Regions from separate parts of the Allobosea sp. 05L423 genome, predicted to be linked through region 1. Evidence: predicted binding sites of a transcription regulator. Region 1 holds the regulator's gene; each other region holds the start of a gene.
The links. The regulator LexA, encoded in region 1, represses DNA repair genes until DNA is damaged. The targets are predictions, from matches to a motif close to TGTTCNNNNTGTGTTCNG.
Positions count from the first base shown of each region.

Region 2: a site for LexA is predicted at 1,160-1,177, ahead of AC1DNE_RS28020 (helicase-related protein). Genes of this name have one in related genera too.
Region 3: a site for LexA is predicted at 3,490-3,507, ahead of AC1DNE_RS26750 (DUF763 domain-containing protein). Genes of this name have one in related genera too.
Region 4: a site for LexA is predicted at 2,485-2,502, ahead of recA (recombinase RecA). Genes of this name have one in related genera too.

Region 1 covers NZ_JBFTOA010000002.1:622,556-627,519, forward strand. Annotated here, with positions in the region: gene trpC (indole-3-glycerol phosphate synthase TrpC) at 1-326, shown strand, start outside; gene moaC (cyclic pyranopterin monophosphate synthase MoaC) at 323-823, shown strand; gene AC1DNE_RS07015 (molybdopterin molybdotransferase MoeA) at 888-2,099, shown strand; gene lexA (transcriptional repressor LexA) at 2,284-2,994, shown strand; gene AC1DNE_RS07025 (ComEC/Rec2 family competence protein) at 2,988-4,964, opposite strand, start outside.
Region 2 covers NZ_JBFTOA010000025.1:99,218-104,181, forward strand. Annotated here, with positions in the region: gene AC1DNE_RS28010 (KpsF/GutQ family sugar-phosphate isomerase) at 1-337, shown strand, start outside; gene AC1DNE_RS28015 (MerR family transcriptional regulator) at 531-950, shown strand; gene AC1DNE_RS28020 (helicase-related protein) at 1,231-4,575, shown strand; gene AC1DNE_RS28025 (RNA-binding S4 domain-containing protein) at 4,600-4,908, shown strand.
Region 3 covers NZ_JBFTOA010000022.1:25,207-30,170, forward strand. Annotated here, with positions in the region: gene AC1DNE_RS26740 (extracellular catalytic domain type 1 short-chain-length polyhydroxyalkanoate depolymerase) at 1-752, shown strand, start outside; gene AC1DNE_RS26745 (catalase) at 1,203-3,305, opposite strand; gene AC1DNE_RS26750 (DUF763 domain-containing protein) at 3,515-4,795, shown strand; gene AC1DNE_RS26755 (cation diffusion facilitator family transporter) at 4,904-4,964, shown strand, end outside.
Region 4 covers NZ_JBFTOA010000001.1:527,524-532,487, reverse strand. Annotated here, with positions in the region: gene cckA (cell cycle histidine kinase CckA) at 1-822, shown strand, start outside; gene AC1DNE_RS02590 (MFS transporter) at 988-2,301, opposite strand; gene recA (recombinase RecA) at 2,625-3,671, shown strand; gene alaS (alanine--tRNA ligase) at 3,859-4,964, shown strand, end outside.

The DNA of each region.
Region 1 (4,964 bases):
TCGGCATGGATGTGCTCGTCGAGGTTCATGACGACGCCGAGCTCGACCGGGCGCTCAAGCTCGAGAGCCGGCTGCTCGGCATCAACAACCGCGATCTGCGCAGCTTCCACGTCGATCTCGCGGTGACCGAGCGGCTGGCGCCGCGCGTCCCCTCCGACCGCATCGTCATCGGCGAGAGCGGCATCTTCGCCCATGCCGACATCGCCCGCCTCAACAAGGCCGGCGTCAACAGCTTCCTCGTCGGCGAGAGCCTGATGCGGCAGGCGGATGTCACGGCCGCGACGCGGTCGCTGCTGACCGGCACGGCGCAAGAGAGCGCGGCGTGAGCCGGCTCAGCCACCTCGACGCCCAGGGCCAGGCGCATATGGTCGATGTCGGCGACAAGGCCGAGACGACCCGCATCGCCGTCGCCGAAGGGAGTGTCGTGATGGCGCCCGGGACGATCGCGATCGTGCGCGACGGCAACGCCAAGAAGGGCGACGTGCTCGGCACGGCGCGCCTCGCCGGAATCATGGCCGCCAAGCGCACACATGAACTGATCCCGCTCTGCCACCCCCTGCTGCTCAGCAAGATCGGGGTCGATCTCACGATCGACGAGGCATTGCCGGGCGTGCGCGTGCGCGCCGAAGTGAAGATGAAAGGCCAGACCGGCGTCGAGATGGAGGCGCTCACGGCCGTCTCGGTCGCCTGCCTGACCGTCTACGACATGGTCAAGGCGGTCGACAGGGCGATGCGGATCGAGAACATCCGGCTCATACACAAATCCGGCGGCCAGTCCGGCGACTACGACGCAAAGGCTTCGCAGGAAGGAAGTCGAGCATGATGTCATCCGAAAACCGGTCCCAACTATTCGCTGCCGCGGACCTGCGGTTCGGCATCCTGCTCTGATGGCGCTCACCCCGGTCCCCGTCGCGCGCAAGGCGCTGCTCGACAGCATTCCAGGGCCGACCGGGGCCGAAACCCTGCCGCTCGCGCAATGCGCCTGGCGGGTGCTTGCCGGTGAGGTCAAGGCGCTCCGGACCCAGCCGCCCTTCGCCAATTCCGCCATGGACGGCTATGCCGTGCGCGGCGACGACATGGCGGCGGGCATCTCGCTCGCGGTGATCGGCGAATCCGCCGCTGGCCGGGCCTTCGAGGGCTCGGTCGGGCCGGGGCAGGCCGTGCGCATCTTCACGGGCGCGCCAATGCCGGAGGGCGCCGATACCGTCCTGATGCAGGAGGATGCCGACGGCGTCGACAGCCCGGCGATCCGCGTGCGGGTGCCGCCTGCCAGGGGCAAGTTCCTGCGCGCAGCCGGGCTGGATTTCCGCGAGGGCAACGTCCTGCTGCCGGCCGGACGCGTGCTCGACAGCGCTGCGCTGGGCCTTGCCGCCGCGATGGGACATCCGACCTTGCCCGTCCGGCGCAAGCCGCGCGTCGCGATCCTTGCCACTGGCGACGAGTTGGTGGCTCCGGGCGAGCCGGTCGGGCGCGACCAGATCGTCGCCTCGAACTCCTTCTCGCTCGCTGCACTGGTCGAGAAGGCCGGCGGTGCCGTTCTCGATCTCGGCATCGCCCGCGACGACCACGCCGACCTCGCGGCCAAGATCGGCCAGGCGCGGGACGCCGACGCCGACGTCCTCATCACACTCGGCGGGGCCTCGGTCGGCGCGCATGACCTCGTGCAGGAGGCGCTGACGCGGGCCGGCATGTCGCTCGGCTTCTGGAAGATCGCGATGCGGCCGGGCAAACCGATGATGACCGGCCGACTCGGCCGCATGGTCGTGGTCGGCTTGCCCGGAAACCCGGTCTCCTCGATCGTCTGCGGCCATCTCTTCGTCCTGCCGCTGATCGAGGCTCTGCTCGGCATTGGGGAGGCCGACCGCGACCGCAGCATCCCCGCCCGCCTCGGCCGTGACATGCCGGCCAATGACGAGCGCGAGGACTATCTGCGCTCGGAGCTCGCACTGAGGCCGGATGGCTGGGTGGCGACGCCCTTCGACCGGCAGGATTCCTCGATGCTCGGCACGCTGGCACGGGCGCAGGCATTGACGATCCGGCCTGCCCATGCCGCGCCGGCAAAAAAAGGCGACATCTGCCGCATCCTGCCGCTGCGCTAGATCACCGCTCATCCTGTCGGACGCGATCGTAGCGATCTGTATAGGGTTATCGCATCGGATCTGCCCGAAAAGTGGATTCCACTGTTCGCTTCGATGCCGGAGCCCGCTTGCGGAACACAAGTGGAACGCGTATGGTGTTCCTGCTTTGTTTCGAATCTAGCCTTCGAGAAGGCCGGCGGGGATCATGCTGACACGCAAGCAACACGAACTCCTGCGCTTCATCCAGGAACGCTTGCGTGAGAGCGGGGTGCCGCCCTCCTTCGACGAGATGAAGGATGCGCTCGATCTGCGCTCCAAGTCGGGCATTCACCGGCTGATCATGGCGCTGGAGGAGCGCGGATTCATCCGTCGCCTGCCCAACCGGGCGCGTGCGCTCGAGATCATCAAGATGCCCGACGGGCTCGGCGCCCCGCAGCAGCGGCAGCGTTTCAACCCTGCGGTCGTCCAGGGCGGCCTCGGCTCGCAGCCGAATCTCACCAAGCCACGCCCTGCGGCCGATGAGGACAGCCGCTCCTCCATCGCGATCCCGGTCATGGGCCGCATCGCCGCCGGCACGCCGATCTCGGCGATCCAGAACCGTAGCCACACCGTCTCGCTGCCGCCCGACATGCTCGGCTCCGGCGAGCATTACGCGCTGGAAGTGCGTGGTGACTCGATGGTCGAAGCCGGCATCCTCGACGGCGACACCGTCATCATCCGCAAGCAGGATTCGGCCAATACCGGCGACATCGTCGTGGCGCTGATCGATGACGAGGAAGCGACGCTCAAGCGACTGCGCAAGCGCGGCTCCTCGATCGCGCTCGAAGCCGCCAACCCCGCCTATGAGACGCGCGTGCTCGGGCCGGACCGGGTCAAGATCCAGGGCCGCCTCGTCAATCTGATGCGGCGCTACTGAAGGCGCTCGACCTCGGCTTCGCCGTCGGCGGAAGCCGGTGTCACACTCGGAGGCGCTGTCGAGGCTTGCGCAGGGCGCTGTTCACGGCGGCGGCTCCAAGGGCGGTCGGCAGCGTTCTGCTCCGAGACATGGCTGCTCCACCCCGATCCTGTTCGATAGAGCGAAGTCGCGCCGTCGCGCGATAACGCCATTCGCTCGATCAGCCGTGCCTTGCAGGTTCCGCTCCAGGGGATGGCCGTGACGACGAGGTCAGCTCGCATGCAGTCCTCGATAAGCCCCAACCTGTCGCGCGTGTAGGAGACGGTGCGCTGATCCGGCGTCCGTGCGACGCAGCCGAGCGCATCGCAGCTAATGCCGGCCCGCAGCGTCGGATCGTCCGGCGAACGGCGATCGCCATCAGCAGCGAGCCATTGCTGCAGCACGAAACGGCTCGGCTTGCCCGCAATCGCGAGGCGGCCATCCGGGCCCCGCACCGCCAGCCCCGAACCGTCGCGTTCGATCAGGATTTCCGGCCGCTCCGGCTTGCCGGCGATGGCCACGCCGAGCAGGAGCGGCAGCGCCGCCAGCCAGCGCCAGGGCGTGGTCCAGAGCGTCAGCCACAGCAGCGCCAGCACGAAGCAGGTCAGCACCGCCGGCCCGAAGGCTGCGATCATCACCGTGGAATGGTCGATGCTTGCGACCCAGTGCGCCACCTTGAGCACGACATCGGAAGCCAGCCCCATCAGCGCCCAGGCGGGCCAGTCCAGTCCGAAGGGGTAAGCCAGCACGCCGAAGACGGCCGCCGGCATGACGAAGAGCGAGACGAAGGGCAGCGCCATCGCATTGCCGAGCAGGCCGAAGGGATTGAAGGTCTGAAAATGATAGGCGCCGAAGGGCGCTGTCGCGGCCGTTGCCAGCAACGTGGTGACGACGATGCCGAGTGCCGCGGCCCAGACCGGCCCAAGCGGCCACGGCAAGGTCGGCGGCGGCTGGGAGCGCTTTCGGCTCTCCCAGCGTTCGGCAAAGGCGATCAATGCCGCGACGGCTCCGAAGGACATCTGGAAGCTCGGCCCGAGCAAGGCCTCCGGCTCGCGCAGGAGCACGATCATGGCCGCAAGCGCGAGATTGCGCATGCTCAGCGCCGCACGATCGACAAGGATCGCGCCGAGCATCACCAGCGTCATGATCAGCGAGCGCTCGGTCGCGACATCGCTGCCCGAGAAGATGCAGTAGGCGGTCGCGCCGAACATCGCTGCGGCCGCTGCGATCTTCTTGATCGGCCAGCGCAGCGCGGCGGTCTGGGAGAGCGCCAGCAGGGCGCGCACCAGCCAGAAGATCGTCCCGGCGGCGAGGACCATGTGCAGGCCGGAGATCGAAACGATGTGGTAGATGCCGGCGGCGCGCAGGTCGTTGTTCGTCGCCTCGGTGATCAGCCCGCGCTTTCCCGTAACGAGGGCGGCGGCGACTGCCCCGCCCTGTCCGCCACCGCCTTCCGCGATGCGTTGGGTCAAGGCATTGCGCGCCCTGTCGATGGCGACATCGACGGCAAGACGCGTCGGCATCGGATGCGGCGGTGGCGCCAGGGCAATCTTGCCCGCGATGCTGCCGACTGCGCCAATGCCCCGGAAGAAGGCATCGCGACCGAAATCATAGCCGCCGGCCCGGGCCGGCCCGGGCGGAGGCAGCAGCCGCGCCGTCGCGACGACATGATCGCCCGGCGCCACGGAAGCGGCGCGGATATTGACGCGCACGCGCCTTGGGCGCTCGGCTGCCGGCATCCCGGCGAATTCCGTTACCAGCAGGACGATACGGGCGCCGCTGTCGCGTGCCTCGACGCTCTCGACGAAACCCGTCACCTTGCCGATTCGTTGACGCTCCAGCATCGGCGCCGCGACATCCGCCGTACGCCAGGCACCGGCGGCAAAACCCGCGAAGGCGGCGGCCACCGCCAGGGAGGCCATCGAGGCTAGCCGACGGGTTCGCAGCACGAA
Region 2 (4,964 bases), on a different contig from region 1:
GCCGCTGATCGGGCTCGACACGCTGCTGCCGGACGTCATCGCGATGATCTCGGCGAAGAGCTTCGGCTGCGCCGTCGTGATGGATCTGGACGGCAAGCTCGCCGGCGTCGTTACCGATGGCGATCTGCGCCGCAAGGCGGCGATGGGCGGCGGCTCGCTGCGCGCACGCGATATCATGACCGCCAACCCGCGGCGCATCGGGCTCGATACGCTCGCCGTCGAGGCGCTGGAACTGGTCAACCGCATGCGGATCACCGCGCTGATCGTGGTCGATGAGCAGGAGCGGCCGGTCGGGCTGGTCCACGTCCACGACCTGCTGGCGATGGGTGTGGCGTAGTCCTGACGCGGGGGCTGCGGAGCTTTGTCCTGTCCGCGATTCTCGGGTCCTGCGCTTCGCTCCACCCGGGAATGACGGTGCGGTTCGTTTCGCGCGAAATGCTCTTGCCACGGGCACGCCGCGACTTATCTAAAGCTGTAGAGACTACAGCTTTAGAGGTGACGCCATGGCCGTGACGGACAGGCTCGAACGCGTGATGCCGATCGGCACGTTGGCGGAACGCACCGGGGTCAAGGTCGAGACGATCCGCTATTACGAGCAGGTCGGACTCCTGCCGCCGCCGGAGCGGTCCGAGGGCAATCAGCGCCGCTACGGCCGGCGCCATGCCGAACGGCTCGCCTTCATCAAGCATGCGCGGGATCTCGGCTTCGCCGTCGACAATATCCGCACGCTGCTCAGACTCTCCGATACGCCCGGCATCGCCTGCGACGAGGCGCATGCGATCTCGGTTTCGCACCTTGAAGAGGTGCGGGACAAGATCGCGAAATTGCGTTCGCTGGAGAAGGAGCTGGAGCGGATCGCGACCACCTGTTCGGGGGGCGTCGCCGCCAGCGACTGCGCGATCATCGAGGCGCTGGCCGATCATGGGCAGTGTAGCCACGCGCGCCATTGAAGCGGGGCAGCGGGCGAAAATGTCGATTGCCCCTCGTTTCAGGGGCGGAAGGACTTAAATAGGAATCGTGCCGAGCGGCCTTTCGCGCCGCCGCCACGACGGTTCTGCAGGAGGGCGCGCTATGCCGGGATGGCCCATGCCGAAGGGAGGACAGCCCCGAAAGGGGAACAAATCCCGATTCTGCCGGAGTCCGCGATTCGGCCTCGCTTCGTTCCAGAGTCGTTCTCGCCAGGCTCGTTCCTGATTCCTGTCCACGCTCCCGCCCGCATGGGCGGGCGAGATGATCGGCTCCGTCGCCTTGCTTCCGTTTCGTTCGCTGCCGCCCGCCGCCCGCGCCCATGGTGTGACGGCGGTGCTCGGCCCCACCAATACCGGCAAGACCCATCTCGCCATCGAGCGCATGGTCGCTCACCCGACGGGAATGATCGGCCTGCCGCTGCGATTGCTGGCGCGCGAGGTCTACCAGCGCGTGGTCGACAAGGTCGGCCCCGAGGCTGTCGCCCTCGTCACCGGTGAGGAGAAGATCAAGCCGGAGCGGCCGCGCTTCTGGGTCTGCACGGTCGAGGCGATGCCGCGCGACCTCGCGGTCGATTTTGTCGCGATCGACGAAGTCCAGCTCGCTTCCGACCTCGACCGCGGTCATGTCTTCACCGATCGGCTGCTCAACCGCCGCGGCCGGGCCGAGACCATGCTGATCGGCGCGGGCACGGTGCGCCCGCTGATCGAGCAGCTCATCCCCGGCGTCAACGTCGTCTCGCGCCCGCGCCTGTCCAGCCTGACCTTCGCCGGCGACCGCAAGATCACCCGGCTGCCGCCGCGCTCGGCCATCGTCGCCTTCTCGGTCGAGGAGGTCTACGCCATCGCCGAGCTGATTCGCCGGCAGAAGGGCGGGGCGGCCGTCGTGCTCGGCGCGCTCAGCCCACGCACCCGCAACGCGCAGGTCGAGATCTACCAGTCCGGCGACGTCGATTATCTCGTCGCCACCGACGCGATCGGTATGGGGCTCAACCTCGACGTCAATCACATCGCCTTCGCGGCGGACAGAAAGTTCGACGGGCATCACTACCGCAAGCTCAATCCGGCCGAATTCGGCCAGATCGCCGGTCGCGCCGGGCGGCATCTGCGCGACGGCACCTTCGGCACCAGCGGGCGCTGCCCGCCCTTCGACGCGGAACTGGTCGAGGCGATCGAGAATCATCGCTTCGAGCCGGTGCGCCAGATGCAGTGGCGCAATTCCGACCTGGACCTGCGCTCGATCGCCGGCCTCACCGGCACGCTCAACATCCAGCCCTCGGAACCCGGCCTGACCAGGGCGCTGATCGCCGAGGACATGACGACGCTGGAGGTGCTGGCGAGGGACCCGGATGTCGCGTCGCTGGCGCATGGGCGTGCTGCGGTCGAGCGGCTCTGGGAGGTCTGCGGCCTCCCCGATTATCGCAAGATATCGCCGATGCAGCACGCCGATCTCGCGACGACGCTGTATCTCAGGCTGATGCGCCATGGCCGGCTCGATGCCGACTGGTATGCGGTGCAACTCGCCTCGCTCGACCGCACCGATGGCGAGATCGATACGCTCTCCGCCAGGATCGCGCAGGTGAGGACTTGGACCTATGTTGCCAATCGTCCTGACTGGTTGCCTGATCCAGAGCATTGGCAGGGGATGGCTCGTCTTGTAGAGGACAAGCTGTCGGACGCTCTGCACGAGCGTCTCGCTAGCCGATTTGTCGATCGGCGCACCAGCGTGCTGATGCGCCGCTTGCGGGAGAATGCGATGTTGGAGGCTGAGGTCACCGCGACGGGCGACGTGCTCGTTGAGGGCCAGCACGTGGGAATGCTGCAGGGCTTCCGCTTCACAGCGGACCCGAAAGCGGGTGGGGCCGAGGTCAAGGCTCTGAACCTGGCGGCGATGAAGGCGCTCGGCGCCGAGATCGAATCGCGAGCGGCGCGCGTCGTGCTGGCAGGCGACGATGCCTTCGTGCTGTCGCATGACGGGCTGGTGCGCTGGACCGGCGAGCCGGTGGCGCGCCTGGTTGCCGGCGAGAAGGTGCTGGAGCCGCGCCTGCGCCTGCTGGTTGAGGAGCATCTGTCCGGTCCTGCGCGTGAGCAGGTCGAAGGCCGGCTCAGTCTCTGGCTGAAGAATCACATCACCCGCCTGCTCGGCGCGATCCAGATTCTCGAGGCGGCCGAGAGCGTCACCGGCATTGCGCGCGGCATCGCCTATCAGACGGCCGAGTCGCTCGGCGTGCTCGAGCGCTCCAAGGTCGGCGAGGAGATGAAGGCGCTGGATCAGGAGGGCCGTGCCGCGCTGCGCCAGCTCGGCATTCGGTTCGGTGCCTTCCACATCTACATGCCGGCGCTGCTGAAGCCGGCGCCGCGTGCGCTTGCCGCCCAGCTCTGGGCGCTGAAGCATGGCGGGCCGGAGACGGCCGGGCTCGACGACATCGCCCATCTGGCCGCGTCGGGCCGGACCTCCTTCCCGGTCGACAAGGCCGTGCCGAAGGGGCTGTATCGCGCGGCGGGCTACCGCGTCTGCGGCGAGCGGGCCGTGCGCGTCGACATTCTGGAACGCCTCGCCGATCTCATTCGCCCGGCGATCGCCTATCGTCCGGGCGTCACGCAGGGCACCCCGCCCGCCGGCGCTGCCGATCAGGACGGCTTCGTCGCCACTGGCGCGATGACCTCGCTCGTCGGCTGCGCGGGCGAGGATTTCGCCTCGATCCTGCGCTCGCTCGGCTATGTCTCGGTGAAGCGCCCGGGTCCGGCGATCACCGTGCCGCTGGCGCCGCCGCCGGCCGCGACCGAGCCGGCACAGCCCGTTGCCGCTGCTGAAGCTGCCTCCGAAACCACATCCGCCGCGGGCGAGACTGCGGAGGTTCCCGCAGAGGCTGAAGGCACGAGCGAGCCTGCCGCGGCGCTGAACGAGGATGCGCTGGCGGAGGGCGAGGCCCCCGCCGTCGAAGCGCCGGCTGTCGAGACGGCCGATACGCCGGTCCTGACCGAGACCGAGCTGGAGCAGGTGCACGAGCCGGTCCCGGCCGATGCGCTCGCGGTCCTCCCGGCGGCGGTCGAAGCCGTCGAGGCGGCGACTGCCGAGGTTCCCGCGATCGATGCTCCCGCGGCCGAAGTTTCCGTGGCCGAAGCCGCTCCTGCCGAGCCCGAACTCGTCGAGGTCTGGCGGCCGCATCGCCATCAGGGCGGGCGCCGGCCTGAGCATGCCCAGCGCGGGCGCCGCGACGGCGACCAGCACCGCGGCGAACGGCCGCAGCGCGAAGGCCGCCCGGAAGGTCAGCGTCGGGATCAGCGCCCCGGCCAGCAGCGGCCGGCTGCCGCACGCGCCGAGGGCGAGGGGGCGCAGGCTCAGCGCCAGGAGCGTCCCCGCCGCGAGGATCAGCGTCCGCGTCGCGATGACCAGCCGCCGCGGCAGGGGCGTCCCGAGGGCGGTCGTGGCCCGCGGCCGGACTTCAAGCGTGAAGGCCGCCCTGGCGGTCCGCGGCGCGAGGAGCGCGGCAATGAGCGCTTCCAGCAGCCGCCGCGTCCGCGTCCCGCCAATCGCGAGCCGGACCCGGATTCGCCCTTCGCGAAGCTGGCCGCACTTAAGGCACAGCTCGAAGGCAGCAAGAACTGACGGGATCGGGGAGGCGCTGACCGCTTGCAGGAGCATCGCCAACGCCTCGACAAATGGCTCTGGTTCGCGCGCTTCGCGCGGACGCGGCCTTCCGCTGTGCGTCTGGTGGAGGACGGTCATGTCCGAATCGAGGGGCGGCGTGCCGAGAATCCGGCGCAGGGCATTCGGGTCGGGGCGGTGCTGACACTCGCGCTGCCGCACGCCACCATGGTCGTGAGGGTTCTGGGCTTCGCCGAGCGGCGCGGCCCTTTCGAGACCGCGCGGCAGCTCTATGAGCGGCTCGACGGCGGCAGCGGCGATGCGCCGCTTGCGGAGGCGGACGGCGAGGACTAAATCCGCGCCCTGCCATCGGCGGGCGCCGAAATCGGGCTGGGGATGGAAATCGTCTC
Region 3 (4,964 bases), on a different contig from region 1:
CCGATCGTGAGCTTATGCTGGTGATGATGCTGCATGGCTGCACACAGAACCCGGATGATTTCGCGCGCGGGACCCGGATGAATGCCTTGGCCGACGAGTTCGGCCTGATCGTCGCCTACCCGCTGCAGCCGAAATCGGCCAATGCGCAGGGGTGCTGGAACTGGTTCGACCCTCGCCATCAGCGGCGGGGCGCAGGCGAACCGGCCGTTCTGGCCGGGCTCGCTCAAGAACTGGCTGAGGAATTCAAGATCGATCGCAAGCGGGTCTTCGTTGCCGGCCTGTCGGCGGGGGGCGCCATGGCCGATGTCCTGGCCTCGGCCTATCCCGAAGTCTTTTCCGCAGCGGGCATCCATTCCGGCCTGCCTCACGGCGTGGCGCACGACGTCATGTCCGCGTTCGCCGCCATGAAGGGAAATACGCAAGCCACAGTAAAAGGCCATTCGCCCGTCAGGAAGATCGTATTCCACGGAACCGCCGACGCCACGGTTCATCCATCGAACGGCAAGGCTGTTTTCGATCTGGCGGGGTCCGCGCAAGGGAAGCCAGCGGAGTTTCAGACCGTTTCGGTGATCAATGGCAAACGCGTGACGCGCTCGCTGATCCGACATGGCGATGCTCGTGCACGCGCCGAGCACTGGCTGATCCACGGCGGCGGCCATGCCTGGTCGGGCGGTGACCGGGGCGGAAGCTATACCGATGCGACGGGCCCCGATGCTTCACGCGAAATGGTCCGCTTTTTCCTCGAGGGCTGAAGAGAGCTTGCGCGAGACGAAGTTTTCTCGCTCAAAACCGGCGGTTTCGGATTTGCGCGTTCGTGGCGCGTCCGGGCAGCTACCGGATACTGCAACTGGTCGCACATGAACGCAGTGAAGCCCTCTCTCCGCGAGGAGAGAGGGCTCCAGGAAGCAATCGGATCGCTTCGTGGATCAGACACGTCGCTGAGCGGGGTACTCCGTGCCCGATGTCGCGGCGCGCCTGGGCGTCTAGGCACACAGCCTTTACAAGTGGGTCAAGCTCGCTTCCCCGACAAATCCGAGTAGCAACGAACGAGTGGCTGGATGCCAAAAGCGAGATTCCTCGGCTGCGCGCTAAAATGCGCAGAGTTGAAGAGGAGCCCGATCTCCCAAAAAAAGCCGCGCCGTACTTTGTCAGGCAAAGCCGAGTGAAGTGCCGCTGGCTGCACCCAGCTGGCAACAAGCCAATCACGCCAGCATGCGAACCTTGCTTTCGCGTGCCCACTGGCGTGTACGCGCTGGTTTCAGGAAGGCGTCGACCTTCTTGTCCAACGCCACGATCCCATCATCCGGCTCGACTCCGGCCTTGTCGAGCAGCGGCCTGGCTTCGGCACTGTAGCCGATCGCCTTGAGATGCCCGAAGGCATCCTTGGCGAAATCGATTGCCGCACCTTCCTTCATCAATGCGGCGCAGCCAGCTTCGGACAGAATGATAGCGACCGCGTCGAAGAGCACGGACGGTGTGCCCGCGAGTTGGCCGTCGGCCTTGAGCGTCTTCCCATCCTTGAGTTTCACGCCGCCGATCTTCGGCGCGACGATCTTGACGGCTCCGCCATCGCCTTCGACGGCAGCCTTGACGGCCGTGATCCGGGCTCCGTCCGCCCCATCCGAGACAAGTATGCCGACAGTCCGGCCCTTCAGGGTCTCGGGGTACTTGCCGACGATGCGGAGTGCCGGCGATGGCTCCATGTCCATCGGGATCGCTGCGGGCTTCGAACCCTTCGGGAGAGTCATGGCGAGTCCGTCTGCAACGCGCTGCGCCAAGGCCTCGTCGACATTGACGAGGTTCGACATCACGCGGTTGCGGACATGCTCCAGCGTGACCTTCGACAGCTCGAAGACGAGTGCGCTCGCGAGGTGGGCCTGCTCGATCTCACTCTGCGAGCGGAAGAACAGCCGCGCATGGCTGTAATGATCCGCGAAGCTCTCCGCGCGCAGGCGAACCTTATCCTGCTCGACCGGGATCGCCGCCGTCCGGAAGCCGCCGACAGGATCCTCGCGCGGGCCGCCGTCCTCGCCAGCCTCGGCAAGGCTGTTCGGTTCGTAGTTCGCGCGGCCGGTGAAGACTTGCGTCTGCATATGTCCGTCGCGCTGCAGGTTCTGGAAGGGGCAGCCCTTGGCTCTGTTGATCGGGATTTGGTAGAAGTTCACGGTCCCGAGCCGTGAGAGTTGCGTGTCCTGGTAGGAGAACAGCCGGCCTTGCAGGAGCGGGTCTTCCGAGACGTCGATGCCGGGCGGCATATTGGTTGGCAGGAACGCGGCCTGCTCGGTCTCGGCGAAGAAATTGTCCGGGTTGCGGTTCAGCACCATGCGGCCGATCATGCGGATCGGCACCAGCTCCTCCGGGATCACCTTGGTCGCGTCGAGGATGTCGAAGGGCAGCGCGTCGGCCTCGCCCTGGCTCAGCAACTGCACGCCGAATTCCCATTCCGGAAAATCGCCCTTGGCGATGGCCTCATGCAGATCGCGGCGATGATAGTCCGGATCGGCCCCGGCGATCTTCACCGCCTCGTCCCAGCAGGTCGACTGCGTGCCGAGCTTGGGCCGCCAGTGGAACTTGACGAAGGTCGGCTCGTCCTTGTCGTTGAGCAGGCGGAAGGTGTTGACGCCGAACCCTTCGATCATCCGCAGCGAGCGCGGAATGGCTCGGTCGGACATCGCCCACATGATCATATGGGTCGATTCAGGCATCAGCCCAACGAAGTCCCAGAACGTGTCGTGGGCGCTGGCCGCCTGCGGATAGCCGCGATCGGCCTCCATCTTCACGGCATGGATCAAGTCGGGAAATTTGATGGCATCTTGAATGAAGAAGACCGGGATGTTGTTGCCGACGAGATCCCAGTTCCCTTCTTTGGTGTAGAACTTGACCGCGAAGCCTCGAACGTCCCGAGGCGTGTCGACCGAACCGGCGCCACCGGCGACCGTCGAAAATCGGGTGAAGACCTCGGTCTTGACGCCGACCTCGGTCAGCACTTTCGCGCGGGTGAATTCGCCGAGCGACTCCGTCAGTTCGAAGAATCCGTGAGCGGCCGAACCACGCGCATGGACGATGCGCTCCGGGATGCGCTCATGGTCGAAATGCTGGATTTTCTCACGAAGGACGAAATCTTCCAGCAGCGTCGGACCGCGACCGCCAGCCTTCAGCGAATTCTGATTATCGCTGACCGGAACCCCATGATTGGTCGTGATGCGAACCTCCGCCGCCGACGTCGACTGTGCAGCTCGCCGCCCTCTCCCACGGTGGCTTTGGCATTTGCTGGGACATCGCGGGGCGAGCGGGCCATGGGTCATCATCCTTGTTCTTGACGCGAGCAGCAGTTGGGTGGCGCTAAAGGCTCACTTGGACCGGTTTGGAGAGGGGAAAGTTTCGGTTTCCGCGCCCTCGGACGCTCTCTGAACGAAGTGGAACCGTTCTAAGTTCCGGCGCCGTTCGCTCGGTATGGTCAAGGGTCAGGGACCGGGGTATATATTCAGATGTTCCTATTTCGTTCCGGTGAACTATGACAAGGCGATCGGGAAGTGCCGATCTTCCCCTACATTACGGGCGTGTGCCGCTCTGGCTTGGCGAGCGCATGGCCCGGCTAGGTAGCGTGATCTGCGAAGCCATTATCCAGCAGTACGGGCGCGACGAGCTACTGCGGCCACTGGCGCATCCCTTCTGGTTCCAGTCGTTCGGCGCAATCATGGGGATGGATTGGCACTCGTCCGGCATTACGACGAGCGTCATCGGGGCGTTGAAACGTGGTCTGAAGCCGATAGCCGGTGAGTTAGGGCTGCATGTCTGCGGAGGGCGAGGCAATCATTCCCGTCGAACACCCGCCGAGCTGGAACAGATCGGCGCGAACGTAGGTTTCGACGGGACCGCCTTTGCGCAGGCAAGCAGGCTCGTCGCCAAGGTCGACAGCGCGGCGGTGCAGGACGGCTTCGACCTCTATCTGCACGGCTTTTTCGTAACCGATGACGGCCATTGGACGGTCGTGCAGCAGGGCATGAAGGGCGACGGCGGTCTGGCGCGCAGGTATCATTGGCATTCCGAGGGCCTTGGCAGCTACGTCGAAACTCCGCATGCCGCAATCGAGGGGCGAAGCGCCGGCAACATCGTCAACCTGACCGATGCGCGCGCCGAGCGCGCCCGTGAAGCGCAGGTCACGATGCTGCGCGATCAGGGACCGGACAGGATCGTCAAGGAGTTGGCGGCGCTCCAGCCGGCGCGCCCCATTGCGGATGAAAACGCCCCGCAGCTAACCCTCCCGCATCTCGTGATGCCGGCGCACCACGACGTCAGGCCCAAGGACGTCGTAACGCGACGACTGCATGGCGCATTGGCTGCAGCAGCCGATCGGGGACCCCAGGACTTTTCCGAGCTGCTGCTTGTTCCCGGAATCGGCGCGCGCACCGTGCGGTCACTCGCGATGGTCGCGGAAGTCCTGCATGGCGCGCCCTGCCGTTTTAGTGATCCAGCGCGCTTTTCGCTCGCCCATGGCGGCAAGGACCGACAGCCGTTCGCAGTGCCAACCAAGGTCTACGACCAGACCATCGCTGTCCTGCGGTCGGCCGTCAATCGGGCAAAGATCGGCCAGGACGACCGCCTTGCCGCCATTGCGCGGCTGGACAGTGAGAGCCGTCGGCTGGAGCGGAGCGCCACAGGCCCGACACTTGTCGAATATGTCGCGGAAGAGCGCTGCCGATCGGCGGAGTATGGCGGCCGCAGTGTCTTCGGCTGGGAGGCTTCCGAGTCTGCGCATGTTGAGAGTGTCAGCGCAGCGCCTCGACGCCTGTAACACCGGTACCGCACCGCCCGTTCTCCATTCTCCTGCTTCAACCCCGTCGAGAGTCGGAATTAGGGAACACGTACCGCTAAACCCCGTTGCGCCCAGGCGGGGAGCTAGATGGCGGCACATTCGGGATCACGGAAAGTCATCTATGCGGCGCTAGCAGGGAATCTGCTTA
Region 4 (4,964 bases), on a different contig from region 1:
TGGCCGGTCAAGGCGGATCTGGGGCAGCTAGAGCAGGTCATCGTCAACCTCGCCGTCAACGCCCGCGACGCCATGCCTGATGGCGGCAAGCTGACGGTCCGCACCCGCAACGTCGCCCGCGAGGACTGCGTGAGCTTCAGCCACGCCGGCCTTCCCGCGGACGACTATGTCCTGCTCGAGGTCGAGGACACCGGCACCGGCATCCCGCAGGAGCATCTCGACAAGATCTTCGAACCGTTCTTCACCACCAAGGAGGTCGGCAAGGGCACGGGTCTCGGTCTTTCGATGGTCTACGGCATCGTCAAGCAGACCGGCGGCTATGTCTTCGTCGATTCCACCATCGGCAAGGGCACGGCCTTCCAGATCTTCCTGCCGCGCCACGTCCCGAGCCAGGAGGAAATCGCTGCCGAGGTCGCCGCCAAGGAGGCACCGAAGAAGCTCGCCGCCGACCATACCGGCGCCGGCGTCATCCTGCTGGTCGAGGACGAGGATGCAGTGCGCGCGCTGAACGCCCGCATGCTGGTCTCGCGTGGCTACACCGTCCACGAAGCCGCATCCGGCGTCGAGGCTCTCGATCTCTTCCTGAAGAATGACGGCCAGATCGACCTGGTCGTCTCCGACGTCGTCATGCCCGAGATGGACGGCCCGACGCTGCTCGGCGAGCTGCGCAAGCGCAACCCGAACACGAAGGTCGTCTTCGTCTCCGGCTATGCCGAAGAGGCCTTCCGCAAAAATCTGCCGGAAGGCGAAGACTTCCACTTCCTGCCCAAGCCGTTCACGATGAAGCAGCTCGTCGAGACGGTGAAGGCGGCGATGGGCTGAAGGCGCCGGTCGTCATCTCCGGAGCAGGCCGGTGGCCTGAGCCCGGGATCGACGAGCGCGACGATGTTCAGGACGCCGTCATGCTCGCCCTTGTGGCGAACACGGCGCTTACCCAGCGAAGACGTGGATGGTCGGGACAAGCCCGACCATGACGCGAAGCGGGCTTCAGCGCGCCGGAACCGCGCCGGCCTCATCGTCCTGGCGCGAAGCCAGCGCACTCACCCCGATCAGCGCCAGGATCGTCACCACGGCCGAGAGGCTGAGATAGTAACCGACGAAGGGCAGGCCCTTCTCGGTCGCGAGCCAGGTCGCCACGTAAGGAGCGAGCGAGGCGCCGACGATCCCACCCAGGTTGAAGGTGAGCGAGGCGCCCGTGTAGCGCACGGCCGTCGGGAACATCTCGGCCAGCGCCGTGCCGAGCGGTCCGTAGGTGAAGCCCATCAGCGACAGCCCGACGACGAAGAAGGCGAGCACACCGAGCGTGCTGCCAGAGCCGAAGAGCGGCGCCAGCAAGAAGCCGAAGATGGCAATGCCGAGCGTCGTCGCCAGGAGGGTCTGGCGCCGGCCGAAGCGATCGGCGAGCACGGCCGAGACCGGGATGGTCAAGCCGAAGAACACGACGCCGATCATCTGCAGCGGCAGGAACTGGTCGCGCGAGAAGCCGAGCTTGGTCGTGCCCCAGCTCAGCGAGAACACGGTCATCAGGTAGAACAGCACGAAGGTCGCGAGCGCCGCGAAGGTGCCGCAGAGCAGCGCGAGCTTGTGTTCAGCGAAGATGCTGATGAAGGGCACGCGCACCCGCTCATGCTTGTCCATCGCCTTGCGGAAGGCCGGGGTCTCGCTGATGCGAAGGCGGACATAGAGCCCCATGAAGACCAGCAGCGCGCTGGCGATGAACGGGATACGCCAGCCGAAGCTGAAGAACTGCTCGTCGGTCAGGAGCGCATCGAGCGCAAGGAAGCTGCCGGTCGCAAGGATGAACCCCACGGGCGCGCCGAGCTGCGGGAACATGCCGTACCAGGCGGACTTGCCCGGAGGGGCGTTCTCGGTCGCCAGCAGCACTGCTCCGCCCCACTCGCCGCCGAGTCCCAGCCCCTGCCCGAGCCGGCAGAGCGCCAGCAGCAGCGGCGCGAGTACGCCGACGGCGGCATAGGTCGGCAGCATGCCGATGGCGACGGTCGAGAGCCCCATCGTCATCAGCGCCGCGACGAGCGTCGCCTTGCGGCCGATCCGATCGCCGAAATGGCCGAAGATGGCGGCGCCGATCGGCCGCGCGAAGAAGGCGATCGCGAAGGTCGCGAAGGACTGGAGCATCGCGGAGGTAGGATCGCCGCCCGGGAAGAACAGCTTCGGGAACACGATCACCGCAGCCGTCGCATAGATGTAGAAGTCGAAGAACTCGATCGTCGTGCCGATCAGGCTGGCCAGCAGGATACGGCGCGGCGAGTTCGGGGCCTTTTGGGCGGGGGCGAAGGACACGTTGGCAACTTTCGAAAACAAATGGAGATTCCGGGCGCAATAACAGGAAACAGCAGGCGCCGGGATGGGAAACGCAGCGCCTTGATATGCACATAGCGCATGCAAGAACGATTCAACGAAATTCAAACCGATAAAATAGCATGACTAGAAACATAAAAGCCCCTCCTGACACAAGCTGACACCTGGAACAAAAAAAGAACTTGCCGGCCAGAACAAAGCGTGACCATCCTCATGTCAAGACGCATTGAGATGTCCCCCTCGCCCTGCCATAAGGAGCCCGAACCGTGAATCAGGCGAATCTCAAACTCGTGGAAGGCTCCTCGATGGATAAGGCCAAGGCGCTCGATGCAGCGCTCTCCCAGATCGAACGCGCCTTCGGCAAGGGTTCGATCATGCGGCTCGGCAAGAATTCGCCCTCAATCGAGATCGAGACGATTTCGACCGGTTCGCTCGGTCTCGACATCGCGCTCGGCGTCGGCGGCCTCCCCAGGGGCCGCGTCATCGAGATCTACGGACCGGAATCCTCGGGCAAGACCACGCTCGCGCTCCACACCATCGCCGAGGCCCAGAAGAAGGGCGGCGTCTGCGCCTTCGTCGATGCCGAGCACGCGCTCGATCCGGTCTATGCCCGTAAGCTCGGCGTCAATCTCGACGACCTCCTGATCTCGCAACCCGATACCGGCGAGCAGGCGCTGGAGATCACCGACACGCTCGTCCGCTCCGGCGCGATCGACGTGCTCGTGGTCGATTCCGTCGCCGCGCTGACGCCGCGCGCCGAGATCGAGGGCGAGATGGGCGATGTCCAGCCGGGCCTCCAGGCCCGCCTGATGAGCCAGGCCCTGCGCAAGCTCACCGCCTCGATCTCGCGCTCGAACTGCATGGTGATCTTCATCAACCAGATCCGCATGAAGATCGGCGTGATGTACGGCTCGCCGGAGACCACCACCGGCGGCAACGCGCTCAAGTTCTACGCCTCGGTGCGCCTCGACATCCGCCGCGTCTCGACGCTCAAGGAGCGCGACGAGGCGACCGGCAACCAGGTTCGCGTCAAGGTCGTCAAGAACAAGGTCGCGCCGCCCTTCAAGCAGGTCGAGTTCGACATCATGTTCGGTGAGGGCATCTCGAAGGTTGGCGAATTGATCGATCTCGGCGTCAAGGCCGGCATGGTCGAGAAATCCGGCGCCTGGTTCTCCTTCGACAGCCAGCGCCTCGGCCAGGGCCGCGAGAACGCCAAGACCTTCCTCAAGAACAACCCTGACATGGCCGCCAAGATCGAGGCCACGATCCGCCAGAATTCCGGCCTCGTTGCCGACCGTATCCTCGACCAGGCGGAACCGACCGACGACGATCTCGACGAGGGTGAGGCCTGAGCCTGAGCGCTCCGGCACGGAACGATGCAAGGGCGGCCTTCGGGCCGCCCTTTTCGTTTGAGAATAAGGCCTTGCCGGGTGTGCGCTGCATCAAGCTTTCTGGACAGCGGCGAGCCGCCTGACTAGAACCGGACCTTCCCGCCGGGCGCGCCCGGTCTCCTGCCCAAGATTCAGAGCGCAAACAGCGATGAGCGGCGTCAACGATATCAGGTCGACCTTCCTCGACTACTTCAAGTCCAACGGCCATGAAGTCGTGCCGTCGAGCCCGCTCGTGCCGCGCAACGACCCGACGCTGATGTTCGCCAATTCGGGCATGGTGCAGTTCAAGAACGTCTTCACCGGGCAGGAGAAGCGTCCCTATTCCCGGGCCACCACCGCCCAGAAATGCGTGCGCGCCGGCGGCAAGCACAACGACCTCGACAATGTCGGCTACACCGCACGCCACCACACCTTCTTCGAGATGCTGGGGAACTTCTCCTTCGGCGACTATTTCAAGGAGCAGGCGATCCACCACGCCTGGACCCTGGTCACGCGCGAGTTCGGCCTGCCCAAGGACAAGCTCCTCGTCACGGTCTACTCCGAGGACGACGAGGCGCATGGCCTCTGGAAGAAGATCGCCGGCCTGACCGACGACAAGATCATCCGCATCCCGACTTCGGCCAATTTCTGGCGCATGGGCGACACCGGCCCCTGCGGCCCCTGCTCGGAGATCTTCTTCGATCACGGCGACCATATCTGGGGCGGCCCGCCCGGCTCGCCCGAAGAGGACGGCGACCGCTTCATCGAGATCTGGAACCTCGTCTTCATGCAGTATGAGGAGGCCGCGGGCGGCATCAGGACCGACCTGCCCCGCCCCTCGATCGACACCGGCATGGGCTTGGAGCGCATCGCCGCCGTGCTCCAGGGCACGCATGACAATTACAATATCGACCTGTTCCGCGCCCTGATCGGCGCCATCGCCGACCTGACCTCGGTCGATGCCGACGGGCCGATGAAGGCGAGCCATCGCGTCATCGCCGACCATCTGCGCTGCTCGTCCTTCCTGATCGCCGACGGCGTACTGCCCTCCAACGAGGGCCGCGGCTATGTGCTGCGCCGGATCATGCGCCGCGGCATGCGCCATGCGCAGCTCCTCGGCGCCAAGGAACCCCTGCTCTACAAGCTCGTCCCGGCGCTGACCCGCGAGATGGGCCGCGCCTATCCCGAATTGCTCCGCGCCGAGGCGCTGATCACCGAGACGCTGAAGCTGGAGGAGACCCGCTTCCGCACCACGCTGGCGCGCGGCCTCACCCT